Regions from separate parts of the Kitasatospora sp. NPDC059571 genome, predicted to be linked through region 1. Evidence: riboswitches for the same ligand, from Rfam matches in the RefSeq annotation. Region 1 holds a riboswitch; each other region holds the start of a gene.
What was found. A riboswitch is a leader RNA that binds a small molecule or an ion and turns the genes downstream of it on or off. The one in region 1 is predicted to bind cyclic di-AMP.

Region 1 (5,752 bases):
GGCTCCCACCGCCGCGTCCGCCCCCGCACCGGGGAGCCCCACCGGGGCGAGATTCACCCGGCCCGGGGGGATGTTCTCCTCCCTGCGGATCCGTAACTACCGCTACTACTTCGTCGGCCAGGTGGTCTCCAACACCGGCACCTGGATGCAGCGCATCGCCCAGGACTGGCTGGTGCTCAGCCTCACCGGCAGCCCGTTCGCGGTCGGCGTGACCACCGCGATGCAGTTCCTGCCGATGCTGCTGCTGGGCCTGTTCGGCGGCGTGCTCGCCGACCGGATGCCCAAGCGCCGGCTGCTGATCGCCACCCAGGGCGCGATGGGCCTGCTCGCCGCGGGCCTCGCGGTGCTCACCGTCACCGGCGTCGTGACGGCGGGTCACGTCTACCTGTTCGCACTGCTGCTGGGCCTGGTGACCGTGGTCGACAACCCGGCCCGGCAGGTCTTCGTCAGCGAGATGGTCCCGCCCAAGGACCTCGCCAACGCGGTCAGCCTGAACGCCGCCAACTTCCAGACCGCCCGGCTGGTCGGCCCGGCCGTGGCCGGCCTGCTGATCGCCGCGGTCGGCAGCGGCTGGGCGTTCGCGGTGAACGCGCTGTCCTTCGCCGCGGTCATCGGTGGCCTGCTGGCGATGCGCGAGAGCGAACTGCGCCCGACCGCGCCGATCGCCCGGCAGCGCGGCCAGCTCCGCGAGGGCCTGCGCTACGTCCGCGAGCGGCCGGAGCTGCTCTGGCCCATGGTGCTGGCCGGGTTCATCGGGACCTTCGGGTTCAACTTCCCGACCCTGCTCGCCGGCTTCGCGTCCCACACCTTCCACGTGGGCGCCGGCGAGTACGGGCTGCTGAACACCGCGATGGCGGTCGGCTCGCTGACCGGCGCGCTGCTGGCGGCCCGGCGCGGCGCGCCGCGGCTGCGGCGGCTGGTCGGTGCGGCACTGGCCTTCGGCGCCCTGGAGGTGCTGGCCGCGTTCGCACCCGGCTACTGGACCTTCGCCGTCCTGCTGACTCTGATCGGCGTCTTCGGCCTGACCTTCAACACCTCCGTCAACTCGGCGCTCCAGCTGGCCACCGAGCCCGAGATGCGCGGCCGCGTGATGGGCCTGCTGGTCCTCGTCTTCACCGGCGGCACCCCGATCGGCGCCCCGCTGGTCGGCTGGGTCACCGACCAGTACGGCCCGCGACTGGGCCTGCTGGCCTGCGGCCTGGTCTCGGCGGCGGCCGCCGCCGTGGTCGCCGCCGTGCTGGCCCGCGCCGCCGGCCTGAAGGTCCGGGTCGACCTGCACCCGGCCGCCGGCAGCCGGGTGGTCGCGGTGGTGCCCCGCACGCTGCCCAGGCGCGAGCTGGCCACCGCCTGCTGACCGGCGCCGCTCGCCGCACCGCGGGGGGGCGCGCGCCCCCCCCCCAGGCGCGCCCCCCCTCGTCGTCCTCCCGCACCGGGCCGTCCACCCGCACCCGTCGCCGTCACTGCCGTCGCCAGTGCCGTCGCCAGCGCCGTCGCCGTCGCCGTCGCCGTCGCCGGGCAGCGATACCGGCCTCCGCCTGCTGCCCGAAGCCCGACGCCCGGAGCCCGACGCCCGAAGCCCGCCGCCCGGCTCCCGACGCCCGGAGCCCGACGCCCGAAGCCCGCTCAGACCTTGAGCCGGGTCGTGGCGGCCGCCGCGTCCCGCAGGGCCACCGAGGGTGCCGCCACGGCGCGCGGCGGGGTGTCCACGGCCTCCGGCGAGGCGGTGGCGTTCCACTGCGGCCTGGCCTCGCCGGGGCCGTCCTTGGCCAGCCGGACGGCCTGCCGGTCGCCCGCCCGGCGCAGCACGATCCTCGCCCCGTCCGCGGAGTCCGGGTCGAGCCAGACCTCGTTGCCGTCGAACGAGCAGTCCAGCACGGCGATGTCGTCCGGTTTGCCGTCCGGGGTGGCGCGGAAGGCCACACCGGCCTTCCGATAGCCCGTCAGCCGGCACCGGCTGATCGTCACGCTCTCGCCGGCCAGCTGGTGTTTGGCGGTGACGACGGCGTAGTCGGACCGCCCGGCCGCGTCGATCAGCAGGCCGTCGAAGACGGTGCCGCGGTCGCGGCCCAGCGCGTGCACCGCCAGGCCCCCCGCGGCGTTGCCGTAGAGCACGCCGGGGCCGTAGTCGAAGTCGTTGAGGTAGGCGCCGTGTTCGATGCCCCAGCCGCCGTTGTGGTAGGCGACGAAGGGTCCGACGGTGTGGTGGTGCTGGGCGTTGAGCCAGACGAAGATGCCGTTCCGGGCGTTGTTGTGGGCGAGGCAGCGCTCGAAGGTCCACACGCCCTCGCTGGTCTCCGGCCACTCGTAGCCGGAGGCCCCGGTGGCGCCCTGCACGCCGACGGCCACGCAGTCGCGGGCGGTGCCCCCGGTGCCGGCGCCGAGCGCGAAGCCGGTCAGCCGGTAGCCGCGCTCGGCGGGCTCGTAGACCGTGCGGGAGGCCACGCAGGAGTCGTAGGTGATGTCGTCGGACGGCGTCTGCGGGGTGCGGGTGTCCACCGGCCCGTCCCACCAGTAGGCGTCCTCCCAGGTCTGGTGGCTGATGCAGCTGCGGAAGGTGATGCCGTGGCTGGCGTGCGGCACGAAGGCGTGGCTGCCGGTGTCGCGGACCACGACGCCCTCCACGACGGTGCCGCGGGAGGCGTCGCCGAGCATGTGGAAGTGCAGGCCGTAGCGGCCGAGCACGGGCTCGGTGACCCGGGCCCCCGCGAAGGTGTCCTTGCCGGGCGTGCGCGGCCCGAGCCAGCGCAGTGCCGCGTGCCGGACGTCGGCCCGGCGGGAGCTGGTGACGTGCACGTGGGCACGGCCCTGGGCGGTGCCCTCGACCCGGACGCTGCGGGTGAGGTTCAGCACCTCGGCGCCGAGCGCGAGGCCGGCGCCGACGGCGACCCTCGGGTGGGCGTTCGCGAGCGGGGCGGTCAGCGTGACCGTCCGGCCGTCGACCCGTCCGATCGTGCACAGATCGTATCGGGTGGAGAAGTCGTCGCCCTCGGGGGGTCCGGTGGGCGTCACCGCGAGCTCGTCGCCCGCCTGCCAGCCGGCGGGGACGGCGGCCAGGGTGATCGCCGTGTCGCCGGCCCGCAGTGCGGTCGCCGCCCGCACCCAGGCGGTCTTGGCGGCGCCGTCGAGCCGGAGGTAGCCGGCGCCGGTCACCCAGAGCCCGGTGTCCGTACCGGCCACCGTCATGCCGCCGCCCACGAAGCTCCGTTCGTCCACGGAGGGAAAGTGCAGGGTGTGCACCGCACTGCCCGCCGGGGCGAGCGCGAGGGTGCCGCGGACCTCGACGTTCCCGGCCGAGGCCAGGGTCAGGCTGCGCTCGGGGGCGAAGACCAGGGAGCCCCCGGGCTCGATCAGCAGCGAGGCCACGGCGGCGTCGGTGTCGAGCAGCACCCGGTCGGAGATCCTGACGGCGGTTCGGGCGCCAGGCACCGCGCCGCCCCAGCCGCCCGCGTCGGACCAGCGGCGGCCCGTCAGGTCGAGCGGGGAGGGCGAGGGGCTCCCGGCCTCCGGAAGGCCCCCGGGGCGGCTCTCCGCGGCCGTGGAGGGCCCGCCGGCGGGGTGCGGGAGCGGCGGCACGGCGGCCTCGCCGGAGACCAGCGTGCGGCGGATCAGCTCCTCGCCGCCGACCGCCGCCAGGACGACCGGCACGGCGAGCCAGCCGAGCAGCCGCCGCCACCCCCCCCCCCGGCGCGGGACCTGCGGCCCCGGCACGCCGGCCGGCGGCACGGCACGGTGCTTCATGATCGGCAAGCCCTCCCCCGGGGCCGCGGCCGGCCCCGCCGCCTGAAGCATAAACAAGCGGCTTTGCATTCAAGGGGATTGTGCGGAAGCGGCCGGACGCGATCACAATCGCCGGGAAAAATCGATCATGAATTCATTCAAGATCACGCGTGATCGGCGTCACACATGTTTGCGGTTTGAACTTAAGTCTGTCTAATGTCCTCCCACGTTCGTGGTCACACGGACCCAGTCGCCCCGAACGCCGAGTCCTGCCGGCGGGCCGGCTGGCAAAGCGAAACGCACTTCGGCAGGGGCGGGGGAACCAGGTAAGTCGCCCGGGACCGGTCCAGCACCGGTCCTCGGCTTGGGGTGAAGCCGCATGCGCGGACACGTCGGATTCCGACGTGCCCGTAGCTGCGGCCGGGCAACTCCAGCCCGAATCCGACAGCTCACCTCGCAGGCGTGGGAGAGGAACGCTGTTTCATGCTGTCCATCAACTCCAAGCGCACCCGCCGCCTGCTCGCCACCACCGGCGTCGTCGGCATCGGCCTCTCGATCCCGTGCCTGACCGCCGGCACCGCGAACGCCGCCTCGGTCGCCACCTGGGACAAGGTCGCCCAGTGCGAGTCCTCGGGCAACTGGTCGATCAACACCGGCAACGGTTTCTACGGCGGCCTGCAGTTCACCTCCAGCACCTGGGCGGCCTACGGCGGCCACACCTACGCCCCGCAGGCGAACCAGGCCACCAAGGACCAGCAGATCGCCATCGCCGAGAAGGTGCTCGCCGACCAGGGCCCCGGCGCCTGGCCCGTCTGCTCCATCCAGGCCGGTCTGACCAAGGGCGGCCCCGCCCCGGCGATCAACCCCGGCGGCACCGCCGCCGCCCCGGCCCCGGCCGCTCCGGCCGCCAGCACCCCGGCCGCCAAGCCCGCCGCCCCGAGCACCGGCTCCACCGCCTCGCAGGACGCCAAGCCCGCCCAGAGCGGCAAGTCCTGGAAGCAGCACCGCTCCTGGGGCCACAGCGGCACCTACACTGTGAAGGCCGGCGACTGGCTGTCCAGCATCGCCACCGCCAACCACGTGCAGGGCGGCTGGCAGAAGCTCTACGACCTGAACAAGTCCGTCCTGACCGAGGGCCCGGACTCGATCTACCCGGGCCAGAAGCTGTCGCTGGGCGGCTCCGCCACCGCGCAGAGCGGCGCCGCGCAGACCGCCGCCAAGCCGGCCACCACGGCCGCCCCGGCCGCGGCCACCACCACCACGACCGCCGCCAAGGCCGTCACCGGCTCCAAGGCCGCCGCGGTCAACTTCGCCCTGTCGAAGGTCGGCCAGGCGTACATCTACGGTGGCACGGGCAACGGCGGCTGGGACTGCTCCGGCCTGACCCAGGCGGCCTACAAGGCGGCCGGCATCGCGATCCCGCGCGTCGCCGCCGACCAGGCCGACTTCTCCACCCGCGTCTCGCTGGACAACCTGCAGCCGGGCGACCTGCTGTTCTGGTCCAACAACGGTTCCAACTCGGGCGTCTACCACGTCGGCATGTACGTGGGCGACGGCAAGTACGTCGAGGCGGCCAACCCGAGCGCCGGTGTCCGCACCCAGACCATCGCGAACTGGGCCCCGGACTTCGCCGGCCGGATCTGACCCGTACCGAGGTCGAACCCCTCTCCACCGAAGCCCCCGGGGCTGGCCGCTCGGCCCCGGGGGCTTCGGCCTGCCCTCGCGCGGACGGCGGCGGACGCCCTATCCTCCTGACGGACCCGAGGAGAGGGAGCCACCATGGCGAAGGTCACCGTCACCCTGGACGCCGACCAGGCGATCGAGGTGATGCTGCTGTCCGGCACGCGCAGCCCGCAGGACGCGATCGAGCTCGTCGTCCTGGACTACCTGGCCCGCGGCCGGCGCACCGAGGCAAGGGCCGGCGAGGCCGCCGACGCCCACCGCACCGGGGAGCCGCCGCACCGCGCCCAGGAGGGCTGAGGACTCGCGCCTGATCGGACGCAACGACGGGGCGGCCCCGGAGAGTTGACTCTCC
Region 2 (5,752 bases), on a different contig from region 1:
GGTGCGGTGTCCCGGGCACGGGGTCTGGGCAACGGGTGGGCGGGCTCCCTATTGTTCACTCCAGCCAGGAGAACCATCGGACACCGCACCAGCCGCACCTCCGCCGGCCGCCGGCGGGGGAGCCCAGCCCGGGAGGCCCCACGTGATCCGCACCCGCTCCGCCCACCGGCCCGCCCGTACGGCGGCCGGCGTCCTGCTCGCCGCCGCGGTGCTCACCGCATGCGGCGGCGCACCGGCCCACCAGGGCGCGGCGGCGGTGGTCGGCGGCGAGCGGATCCCGATCTCCACCGTCCAGGCGCAGGTGACCGCGCTGCGCGACGCCACCGTGGTGGCCGCCGCCGGCGGCGCCCGGCCCGAGGAGAACGGCCTGGCCCGCCGCACCGTCGCCGAACTCGTCCTCGACCGGGTGATCGCCCGGGCGCTGGCCGACCGCGGACTGACGGTCACCGCAGGGGAGATCGACAAGCAGCGGCAGGCCGATGCCGCGATGCTCGGCGGCGAGCAGGCGCTGGAGCACGCGCTGGTGCTGCGCCAGGGCGTGGACGCCGCGGGCATCCCGGCCTTCTACCGCCAGCAGCTGGGTATCCGGAAGATCGCCGCCGCCCAGGGCCTGGACGCGCAGACCCCGCAGGGCGACGCCGCCGTGCGCAAGGCGCTGGCCGAGGCGGGCGCCGCCCTGAAGATCGAGATCAACCCCCGCTACGGCCGCTGGGACCCGCAGCAGATCGCCCTGGTGGACGCGGTCACCGACTGGCTGCCGCAGCGCCCCGCCACCGCCTGACCGGCCCTTCCCGCCCCGCTCCCGCGGCCGGACACGGCCGCGGGCGGCGGACGCCGGAGGGTAGGTTCGGGGTGTGGAGACTCCGAAGCTGATCCTGCTCACCACCACCCACCGGATCGCCCCCGGGCTGCTGTCCTGGCCGGCCTGGGAGGCCCTGCGCTCGGCCGGCCGGGTGCTGGCCGCCGACCCGTCCCACCCGCAGCTGCCCGCGCTGCGCCAGGCCGGCGTCGAGGCGGAGATCGTCGAGCGGGCCTCCGCGCCGGCGCTCGCCCGGCTGCTGGTCGAGGCCTCGCCCGTGGTGTTCCTCGGCAGCCCGGACGGCGACCCGGGCCTCACCGACGCGCTGGCCCGCCTCGCCGTGGAGGAGGCCGGCGCCGTACCGGAGATCGAACTGCTGCCCGGCTCCTACGACCTGCCGGGGGCGCGGCTGCTGGACCTCGCCTCGGTGATGGACCGGCTGCGCTCGCCCGGCGGCTGCCCCTGGGACGCCGAGCAGACCCACGAGACGCTGGTGAAGTACCTGGTGGAGGAGGCCTTCGAGCTGGTCGAGGCGATCGAGGAGGGTGACCGCGCGACCCTCCGGGAGGAGCTCGGCGACGTGCTCCTCCAGGTCTTCTTCCACTCCCGGATCGCCGAGGAGCACCCGGACGACCCGTTCTCCGTCGACGACGTGGCCGGCGACATCGTGGAGAAGCTGATGTACCGCCACCCGCACGTCTTCGGCGACGTCCGGGCGGAGGGGTCGGCCCAGGTGGAGGCCAACTGGGAGGAGCTCAAGGCCGCCGAGAAGCAGCGCGATTCGGTGCTCGACGGCGTGCCCGCCGGGCTGCCGGCGCTGGCGTACGCCGCGAAGCTGGTCTCCCGGGTCCGCCGGGCCGGCTTCACCGCCGTGCCGGACGCCCCGTACGAGCTGCCCGGCGAGCTGACCGCGGACAGCGCCGGGGAGCTGCTGCTCGCGGTGGCGCAGCGCGGCCACGACGCGGGGATCGACGTGGACGCGGCGCTGCGCGCGGCGGCCCGCCGCTACCGTGCGGCGGTGCGGGCCGCGGAGGGGCTGAGCGGCTGACGCTGCGGCGGGACGACCTCGCCGATCGCCTCGCCGACCAGGGCGAGCAGCTCGGCCAGCGGGTCGAGGTGGCCGGGCAGCTCGGCCAGCGGGACGATCCGCTCGCCGTGCGGGCCGGCGACCGCGAACAGGTCGATCGGGCCGAGGTGCTTGGCGGCGGTGGCCACCAGGGCGGCGATGTCGCTGGGCTGGTGGACGTCGCCGCTGACGCCGACCACCGGGCAGCCCGGCCGGTCGAGCTCGGTCGCGAGGTCCTCGGCGACGCCGGGGCGGAGGTCGGCGACGAGCATCCCCCTGGCACCCGCGGCGGCGAAACGCCGGGCCAGGTCGCCGCCGTCGCCCCCGCTGAGTACCGCGATGACCACCACTGCCCCGGCTACTCGCATGGCCTGCTCCTCCTTGAGCGTCCCCCGCGAACGGCACCGCACGGCCGTCACCACGGTTATCGGAGGATGGTAGGCACCCCGCGACCCTCCGCAACAGGGATTACCCCCCAGGTGACCAGACTCACGCCCGACCGGGTCAAGATACGGTCTGGAACATGCCGGACACCCCCCAGACCCACCGGCCCGAGCTCTTCACGTGGGAGTTCGCGGCCGACCCCTACCCCGCGTACGCATGGCTGCGCGAGCACGCGCCGGTGCACCGCACTACCCTGCCGAGCGGGGTGGAGGCGTGGCTGGTCACCCGGTACGCGGACGCCCGGCAGGCGCTCGCCGACGCCCGGCTCTCCAAGAACCCGGTGCACCACAGCGAGCAGGCGCACCGCACCGGGCGGGTCGGCATCCCGGGGGAGCGCCAGGCCGACCTGATGACCCACCTGCTGAACATCGACCCGCCGGACCACACCCGGCTGCGGCGGCTGGTGTCAAAGGCGTTCACCCCGCGCCGGGTGGCGGAGTTCGCGCCGCGGGTGCAGCAGCTCACCGACCGGCTGATCGACTCCTTCGCCGAGCGGGGCACCGCCGACCTGATCCACGAGTTCGCCTTCCCGCTGCCGATCTACGCGATCTGCGACCTGCTCGGCGTGCCGGCCGAGGACCAGGACGACTTCCGCGACTGGGCCGGCATGATGATCCGACACCACGCCGGCCGGCGCGGCGGCGTCGGCCGGGCCGTGAAGAAGATCCGCGGCTACCTGGCCGAGCTGATCCACCGCAAGCGCGCCGACCTCGGCGACGACCTGATCTCCGGGCTGATCCGGGCCAGCGACCACGGCGAGCACCTGACCGAGAACGAGGCCGCGGCGATGGCCTTCATCCTGCTCTTCGCCGGCTTCGAGACCACGGTCAACCTGATCGGCAACGGTCTGTACGCGCTGCTGCGCAACCCCGGGCAGCGGGCACTGCTGCAGGAGTCGGTGGCGCTCGGGGAGAGCGGGCTGCTGGAGACCGGGATCGAGGAGCTGCTGCGCTACGACGGTCCGGTGGAGCTGGCCACCTGGCGGTTCGCCACCCGGCCGCTGACCATCGGCGGCACGGACATCCCGGTCGGCGACCCGGTGCTGGTGGTGCTGGCCGCGGCCGACCGCGACCCGGCGCGCTTCTCCGACGAGAACACCCTGGACCTGGCCCGCACCGACAACCCGCACCTCGGGTTCGGCCACGGCATCCACTACTGCATCGGCGCCCCGCTGGCCCGGCTCGAGGGCCGGGCGGCGCTGGCCACCCTGCTGACCCGGCTGCCCGACCTGGAGCTCGCCGCCGACCCGGCCGAGCTGCGCTGGCGGGGCGGCCTGATCATGCGCGGGCTGCGCGAGCTCCCGGTCTCCTTCACGCCGTCCGGGAGGTGACCCGGCGACCGGGGCGGGGCACCCGGCCGGACCAGCTGACGGCGTGTCGGTGCGGTGCGTGTCGCCGGGTCCCCGAATGCCCGTCAAACCGGACAAATCGGTTTCGTTCGTGGGCGATAATCGCGGCGTCGTAATTCTTGCGTGATATCGGCGATATGAGCTTGTGATTGGTCGTTCGATCTGCCTACTCTCCGGATCGGCCTGCACCGGCGGGCCTCGGTCGCGGAACGCCGAATCCTGTCCACCGCGCACCGACACACCGGACAAGACCCAGGACAGGGGCGGGGGAACCACGTTCGTCGCCGTCCCCACGGCTAGGGGTGAAGCCGCGTCAGCAGGTCCCCTCCTGCTCCCCGCGGCCGGGCCACGCCTCCCGGTCCGAACCCGACAGCTCACCTCGCAGGCGTTCGGAGAGGGACAACCCATGCTCTTCACCGGACCTGGCCGCCACCGCCGCCGCACCTCCGCCCAGAAGGCGGTCGCCGTCGCGGGCGTCACCGGCGCCGGCCTCGCCCTGCCGCTGCTCACCGCCGCCGGTGCGACCGCCGCACCGGTGTCCACCTGGGAGAAGGTCGCCCAGTGCGAGAGCGGCGGGAACTGGAGCATCAACACCGGCAACGGCTTCTACGGAGGACTGCAGTTCACCGCCGGCACCTGGCGCGGCTTCGGCGGTACCAGGTACGCGGCCTACGCCCACCTGGCCACCAAGGGCCAGCAGATCGCCGTCGCCGAGAAGGTCCTCGCGTCCCAGGGGCCCGGCGCGTGGCCGGTCTGCTCCAAACGCGCCGGCCTGACCCGCGGCGGCGCGCCCGCCAAGGCCGACACCGCCGAGGGCGGCAGTACCGGCGGCCCCCGCTCCGCCGGCGCCCCGCAGTTCCCGGGCCAGGCCGGCTGGGACGCCGAGGCGGCCGTGTACTGGTACCCGAAGAACGGCGGCTGGTACTGGACCGCGCACCGGGAGATCTACCAGCGGTACGCCGGTACCGCGGACCGCCCGGCGCCGGAGGACGCCACCGACACGGCCGACACCGCCGACGGCGGTGAACGCACCCTCCAGGCCGTACCGCTGCCCGAGGTCGGCCGCGAGGACTACACCGTGCGGCCCGGTGACACCCTGTCGGGCATCGCCGCCGACCGGCAGCTGCCGGGCGGCTGGGAGCAGCTCTACGCGGCCAACCGCGCGGTGGTGGGCGCCGACCCCGACCTGATCCTGCCCGGCCAGCAGCTGCGGCTCGGCTGACGCCCCACCGGGCCCGCCCGGACCGGCCCCGGCCCACCGCCTCCCCGCCCCGCCGCCCGCGGGGGCGGGGAGGCCCGGCCGGGCCCGGCTGCCGTCCTCCAGGTGAACTACCGGCGAGTAGTCGGGCCACACGGTGAGACAGGGCCATGCCCGGCATGGCCCGGCGGGCCCGTGCGGCTAGGCTCTGGTCGTAACGACCCTCATCCGCTTCCGCTAGGAGATGCCTCGTGCCGTCCATTGATGTCGTCGTAGCCCGCGAAATCCTCGACTCCCGCGGCAACCCCACGGTCGAGGTCGAGGTCGGCCTCGACGACGGCAGCACCGGTCGTGCCGCTGTCCCGTCCGGTGCCTCCACCGGCGCCTTCGAGGCCCTGGAGCTCCGCGACGGCGACAAGAACCGCTACTTCGGCAAGGGCGTGGAGAAGGCCGTCCTCGCCGTCATCGAGCAGATCGGCCCCGAGCTGGTCGGCTACGACGCCACCGAGCAGCGCCTGATCGACCAGGCCATGCTCGACCTGGACGCCACCCCGGACAAGTCCTCGCTCGGCGCCAACGCGATCCTCGGCGTCTCCCTCGCCGTGGCGCACGCCGCCTCCGAGGCCAGCGACCTGCCGCTCTTCCGCTACCTGGGCGGCCCGAACGCGCACGTCCTGCCGGTGCCGATGATGAACATCCTCAACGGCGGCTCGCACGCGGACTCCAACGTCGACATCCAGGAGTTCATGATCGCCCCGATCGGCGCGGAGTCCTTCTCCGAGGCCGTCCGCTGGGGCGTCGAGGTCTACCACACGCTCAAGGGCGTGCTGAAGGAGCGCGGCCTGTCCACCGGCCTCGGCGACGAGGGCGGCTTCGCGCCGAACCTGGACTCCAACC
Region 3 (5,752 bases), on a different contig from region 1:
GATGGAGAGCACCATGCCGGCGTTCTGGAACGTGGCGCGCATGCCGGAGGCCGCGCCGCGGTCGGCGGCCGGGACGCTGGACATCACCAGCGCGGTGTTCGGCGCGGCGAACAGGCCGCCGCCGAGCCCGTTCAGGAAGACCAGCAGCGCGAACGCCGGGTAGCCGAAGTCGGTCGGCAGCGCGAGGAGTCCGGCGAACGAGGCGGCCATCACCACCAGGCCGCCCGCGGCGAACAGCCGCGCGCCGAACCGGTCGGAGAGGTGTCCGGCGACCGGCCCGGCGGCGAGGAAGCCGATGGTCAGCGGGACGAGGTAGATGCCCGCCCAGAGCGGGGTGTCGGCGTAGTCGTAGCCGTGCAGCGGCAGCCAGATGCCCTGCAGCCAGACGATGAGCATGAACTGCAGGCCGCCACGGGCGACCGAGCCGAGCAGGGTGGCCAGGTTGCCGCCGGCGAAGACCGGGTCACGGAACAGCCGCAGCGGGAACATCGGTTCGGCCACCTTCGTCTCGACCAGGCAGAACACGCCGAGCACGGCGGTGCCCCCGATCAGGCCGGCCAAGACCCAGGGGTTGGTCCAGCCCATGGTGCGGCCGCCGTAGGGCTGGATGCCGTAGGTGATCGCCGCGAGCAGCGCGGTCAGGCCGGCGGCGAAGGTGATGTTGCCCCACCAGTCGATCCGGCCGGGGCGGCGCACGCCGGTCTCGCGCAGCGAGCGGTAGGCCCAGACCGTGCCGATGATGCCGATGGGCACGTTGACCCAGAAGATCGACCTCCAGTTCCACTCGGCGAGCAGCCCGCCCAGCACCAGGCCGATGAACGAACCCGCGATCGCGGCCACCATGTTGACGCCGAGTGCCATGCCGCGCCGGCTGGCCGGGAAGGCGTCCGTGATGATCGCGGCGGAGTTGGCCATCAGCATCGCGCCGCCGATCGCCTGGACGACGCGCCAGCCGATCAGCCAGATCGCCCCGCCGCCGCCCTGCAGCGGGTCGAGCGAGAGGACCACCGAGGTGACCGTGAAGATCAGGAAGCCGGCGTTGTAGATCCGCACCCGGCCCCAGATGTCGCCCATCCGCCCGAGGGTGACCACCAGCACCGCAGTCACCAGCATGTAGCCCATCAGCATCCACAGCAGGTAGCTGACGTTGCCCGGCTGCAGCGGGTCGAGGTGGATGCCGTTGAAGATCGCGGGCAGCGAGATCAGCACGATCGACGAGTTGATGGTGGCGATCAGCATGCCCAGCGTGGTGTTGGACAGCGCGACCCACTTGTAGCGCGGGTGCTCCGCCCCGATCAGACCGCGGCGGGCCCCGCCGGGCGCCGCCGCGGGCGCGGGCCCTCCGTCCGGTGCAGTCATCGCCGTCCCTCCCCCTCGAAGATACTTAGCTGACATCAACTAAATTACTGCGCGCGACGGCGCCTCGCCAGGGTCCGGACGGACCCGCGGGCGGACGGCCGGGTCACGACCCGCGCGGCCCCGGCCCGGCCGTCGCCACGGCTTCCCCCGCGGAGCGGGCAGGCGTACGGTGGCCACACGGCACCGTGCGCATACGCGCCACCGCCGATCCCCCGAAGGTCCAGCGACCTACCGCACCGCTGGAGGCCGACGATGGCCGACCCCAAGGCGTTCCTGAACACGCCGCGGAAGCTCCGCGCCCGGCGTGCCGCCGAGGCGCGGGTCCGGGACTGGCAGGAGGTCTACCAGCCGGGGGCGCTGCTGCCGATCATCGGGGGCCAGGCCGCCCGCTGCATGGACTGCGGCCTCCCGTTCTGCCACCAGGCCTGCCCGCTCGGCAACCTCGTCCCGGAGTGGAACCGGCTGGTCGCCGACCAGGACTGGCGGGACGCCGCGGACCGGCTGCACGCCACCGACAACTTCCCCGAGTTCACCGGCCGGCTCTGCCCCGCCCCCTGCGAGAGCGCCTGCGTGCTCGGGATCATCGCCGAGCCGGTCACCATCCGCAACGTCGAACTCGCCGTCGTCGACCGCGCCTGGGAGCAGGGGTACGAGGTGCCCTGCCCGCCCGACCGGCCGACCGGCCGGAGCGTCGGCGTCGTCGGCTCCGGCCCCGCGGGGCTGGCCGCCGCCCAGCAGCTGACCCGCGCGGGCCACGCCGTCACGGTGTACGAGCGGGCCGACCGGATCGGCGGCCTGCTGCGCTACGGCATCCCGGACTTCCGGCTGGAGAAGCACCGGCTGGACCGCCGGATCGACCAACTCCGCGCCGAGGGGACGGAGTTCCGCACCGGCGTCACGGTCGGCGAGGACCTCCCGGCCGCCGAGCTGCGGAGCCGGCACGACGCGGTGGTACTCGCGGTCGGCGCCACGGCGTGGAAGGACCTCCCGGTCCCGGGACGGGAGTTCACCGGCATCCACCAGGCGATGGAGTACCTGCCGCTGGCCAACCGGGTGGCGGCCGGCGACCTCGCCGAGTCCCCGGTCAGTGCGCGGGGCCACCGCGTCGTGGTGATCGGCGGCGGCGACACCGCGGCCGACTGCGTGGGCACCGCGGTGCGCCAATTCGCCTCCGGAGTACGGCAGCTGGACATCAACCCGCGCCCCCCGGACGGCCGGCCGGAGGCCCAGCCGTGGCCGGTCCACGCGAAGGTCCGGCACGAGACCACCTCGCACGAGGAGGCCGGCCGGCAGTGGCCGGCCCGCGACGGCGCCGACGGCGACATCCGTGCGTACGCCTCCACCACGGTGCGCTTCGACGGCGACCCGGACGGCCGGGTCTCCGCCGTCCGCATCGCCGACGCCGCGCCGGGCAGCCGGGCCCCGCTGCCCGGCACCGAGCACGCGCTGGACGCCGATCTGGTGCTGCTGGCGCTGGGCTTCTTCGGACCGGAGCCCGACACCGGGCTGGTGCAGCAGTTCGGGCTGCGGATCGACGCGCAGGGCAACCTCGCCCGGGACGACCGGTTCGCGGCCGGCCCGGACGGGGTGTTCGTCGCGGGCGACGCCGGCCGCGGCCAGTCCCTGATCGTCTGGGCGATCGCGGAGGGGCGGGCAGCCGCCGCCGCCGTGCACCGTTACCTCACCGGCCGGGACGACCTGCCCGCCCCGATCACCCCGGCCAGCCGTCCGATCGTCCCGGAGGACCCGGCACCGGCCGGCTGACCCGCCCGCCTCCCCCGGGCCCGCGCCGGGCCCCCGGCTGGACGGCGGCGCAGGGCCCACTCGACGACCGCGAGGTTGATCACCCAGCCCGCCCCCATCAGCACCGCCCGGACCGCGACCCCCGGACGGCCGACCAGCAGCATCCTGGGCAGCCGGGTCAGCACCTGCGTGCCGGCGCCCAGGCCGATCGCGTAGCCGCGGGCCATCCAGGCCCGGTGCCGCACGATGTCGCGCCGCAGGACCGCGGTCGTCCCGAGGACGAGCGAGACCGCCATGGCCGAGCCGAACACCAGCCGCAGGCCGGCCAGAACCCGGCCGTCGCCCGGGCCGTCGGGATAGGAGACGGTCATCCACAGACCGGAGAGCGCGACCGCCAGCCCGCAGGGCACCAGGACCCGGCCGGCGGCCCGGTGCCACCCGGGCCTGCGGCGCCGCAGGCCCGGCGCGAACCGGAGGGCGCCCAGGACGCCGTACACGCTCGCCGCGACGATGTGCACGACGACGGGCAGCGGGGCCGCGAAGAAGCGCGCGTCCTGCGGCCCGCCCGGCCCGCCGGCCGCCAGTTCGGAGATCCGGGCCGCCCCGGCGGCGACCGGCACGGCGCTCAGCAGGAGCAGCCCGGCGGATCGGACGGGCGGGGCTCGTGCCGGAGCGGGCGGCGGGGATCACGCACCGGATCAGGGTACGAGCGCCGGTCCCGCACCGGATCGGCCGAAAGTACGAGGCCCGCGGCCGAACGCCGCGGGCGGGCCGACGGCGGGAGGGACGACGGTGGCCGGTCGGCGGGGCGACGGAGGGGCGGCGGCGGACCGCCGGGGGCCGCCGGGGCCGCGCGAGGGCTCGCGGGGCGACCTGCGGAAAGGGCGGGGTGTGCGCGGCCGGTGCCCGGGCGCGGCCGCAGGGTCGGCCCACGAACCGTCACCGGAGCGTCGAGGTTCGTGTGATGATCATCCGCTGGCGGCCGCGGCACCGGAGGTCGTGGGCCCGATTCCGGCCACCACCCCGCCACAACCCGGACGAATTCCCGCTCGGGAATTCCGACCGGAATTCCGCCCTATTTCCGGGATAAGGACGACGCGGACACGACAGGTGAATCGGGTCGGCAATCGGGACGCGTCGCTCCACCCCCGCCGCCACCTGCGACAGCAGGGCGCGGAGCGCCCCGGACCGGCGCGCGGGCTCCCCGTGCCGGCGCGTTCGGCGAGTGCACTCGTGATGGTTGTGTGATTGTCGGGATGCCAGCTTGTTACTGAGGCACCGATCCCTCTAATCTCCGGTAGCAGCCCGCCAGCACGGGCGCCCGAGATGCGGCACGCCGAACCCTGCCCACCGCGTCACACGGGTCACCGACCAGACCCTGGGCAGGGACGGGGGACCCACACGTACCACGCCGTCCCCACGGCTAGGGGTGAAGCCGCCCTCGCGCGGCCGGGCCACCTCCCGGTCCGAACCCGACAGCTCACCTCGCAGGCGTGCGGAGAGGGAACTCGATGGGTTTCATCGGCTCCGGCCGCCACCGCCGCCCCACCCAGACCGAGCGGGCCGTCGCCGCGGCCGGCGTGGCAGGCGCGGGAATCGCCATTCCGCTGCTCACCGCGACCGGCGCGCACGCCGTCGCCCCCACCACGTGGGACGCGGTCGCCCAGTGCGCGAGCGCCGGGAACTGGGCCAAGGACACCGGCAACGGTGCCTACGGCGGGCTCCAGATCGACCTGCACAGCTGGGTCGCCTACGGCGGCGACGCCTACGCCGCCGAGCCCGACCACGCCACCCGGGACCAGCAGATCGCGGTCGCCGAGCGGATCCTCGCGGACCGCGGCGCCGCCAACTGGGGCTCCTGCGCCACCTCCGCCGGGCTGACCGGCGAGGGCCGCGCCACCACCCAGCCCACCACGCCCGCGGCGACCACCCCGGCGGCGCCCACCACCGCGCCCGCCGCCCCGGCCACCACGGACCCGGCCGCCCCCGTCCAGCGCGGCAGCGCGGCCCCGGTCTTCCCCGGCATGCAGGGCCGCGACGCCTCCGGCCTGTACTGGTACCAGGCCGCCGACGGCGGCTGGTACTGGACCACCAGCCAGCAGGTGTACGAGCAGGCCACCGGCACCGGCCAGTCGGCCGCGCCGACCGGCACGCCCACCCAGGACGGCCAGGCGCCGACCTCGACGACCGGCACGCCCACCGCGCCGACCACCACGCCCGCCACCCCGGCGCCGGGCACCACCACCGCCCCCGGCGTCCCGGGCACCGCCACGGCCACCCCGCCCGCCCCCGGCACCCCCGGCACCCCCGGAGTCGCGGACCCGACCGGCCAGGCCGGCACCCCGGCCGGCGACCCGGGCACCCTCGGCACGCCCGCCGCGCCCGCCACCACCGGGACGCCGGCCCCGGCCGCCACCCCGGCGCCCACCACGTACACCGTCACCGAGGGCGACACGCTGTCCGGCATCTCCGACACCCACAAGCTGGGCGGCTGGAAGCACCTCTACGACCAGAACCAGTCCACCGTCGGCGAGGACCCCGACATGATCCACCCCGGACAGGTCCTCGAGATCCACTGACCGGCCCGCGCCCGACCGGCGGGCCCCCCCCCCCCCCCGCGGGGGGGGCGGGGGGCGGGGGGGAGGCCGCG

Region 2: it holds a riboswitch for cyclic di-AMP, as region 1 does, so the genes downstream of both, ACFV0G_RS15120 (transglycosylase family protein) here and ACFV0G_RS30075 (transglycosylase family protein) in region 1, are expected to answer to the same signal.
Region 3: it holds a riboswitch for cyclic di-AMP, as region 1 does, so the genes downstream of both, ACFV0G_RS28740 (transglycosylase family protein) here and ACFV0G_RS30075 (transglycosylase family protein) in region 1, are expected to answer to the same signal.

The regions. Positions count from the first base shown of each region.
Region 1 is NZ_JBHWBW010000376.1:6-5,757, reverse strand. Features, by position in the region: gene ACFV0G_RS30085 (MFS transporter) at 1-1,354, shown strand, start outside; gene ACFV0G_RS30080 (hypothetical protein) at 1,624-3,738, opposite strand; cyclic di-AMP (ydaO/yuaA leader) riboswitch at 4,006-4,195, shown strand; gene ACFV0G_RS30075 (transglycosylase family protein) at 4,201-5,361, shown strand; gene ACFV0G_RS30070 (hypothetical protein) at 5,497-5,697, shown strand.
Region 2 is NZ_JBHWBW010000107.1:9,526-15,277, forward strand. Features, by position in the region: gene ACFV0G_RS15100 (hypothetical protein) at 143-781, shown strand; gene ACFV0G_RS15105 (MazG family protein) at 855-1,847, shown strand; gene ACFV0G_RS15110 (SDR family NAD(P)-dependent oxidoreductase) at 1,805-2,233, opposite strand; gene ACFV0G_RS15115 (cytochrome P450) at 2,389-3,639, shown strand; cyclic di-AMP (ydaO/yuaA leader) riboswitch at 3,858-4,059, shown strand; gene ACFV0G_RS15120 (transglycosylase family protein) at 4,064-4,879, shown strand; gene eno (phosphopyruvate hydratase) at 5,107-5,752, shown strand, end outside.
Region 3 is NZ_JBHWBW010000343.1:51-5,802, reverse strand. Features, by position in the region: gene ACFV0G_RS28755 (MFS transporter) at 1-1,359, opposite strand, end outside; gene ACFV0G_RS28750 (glutamate synthase subunit beta) at 1,612-3,123, shown strand; gene ACFV0G_RS28745 (DUF2306 domain-containing protein) at 3,036-3,722, opposite strand; cyclic di-AMP (ydaO/yuaA leader) riboswitch at 4,462-4,612, shown strand; gene ACFV0G_RS28740 (transglycosylase family protein) at 4,614-5,681, shown strand.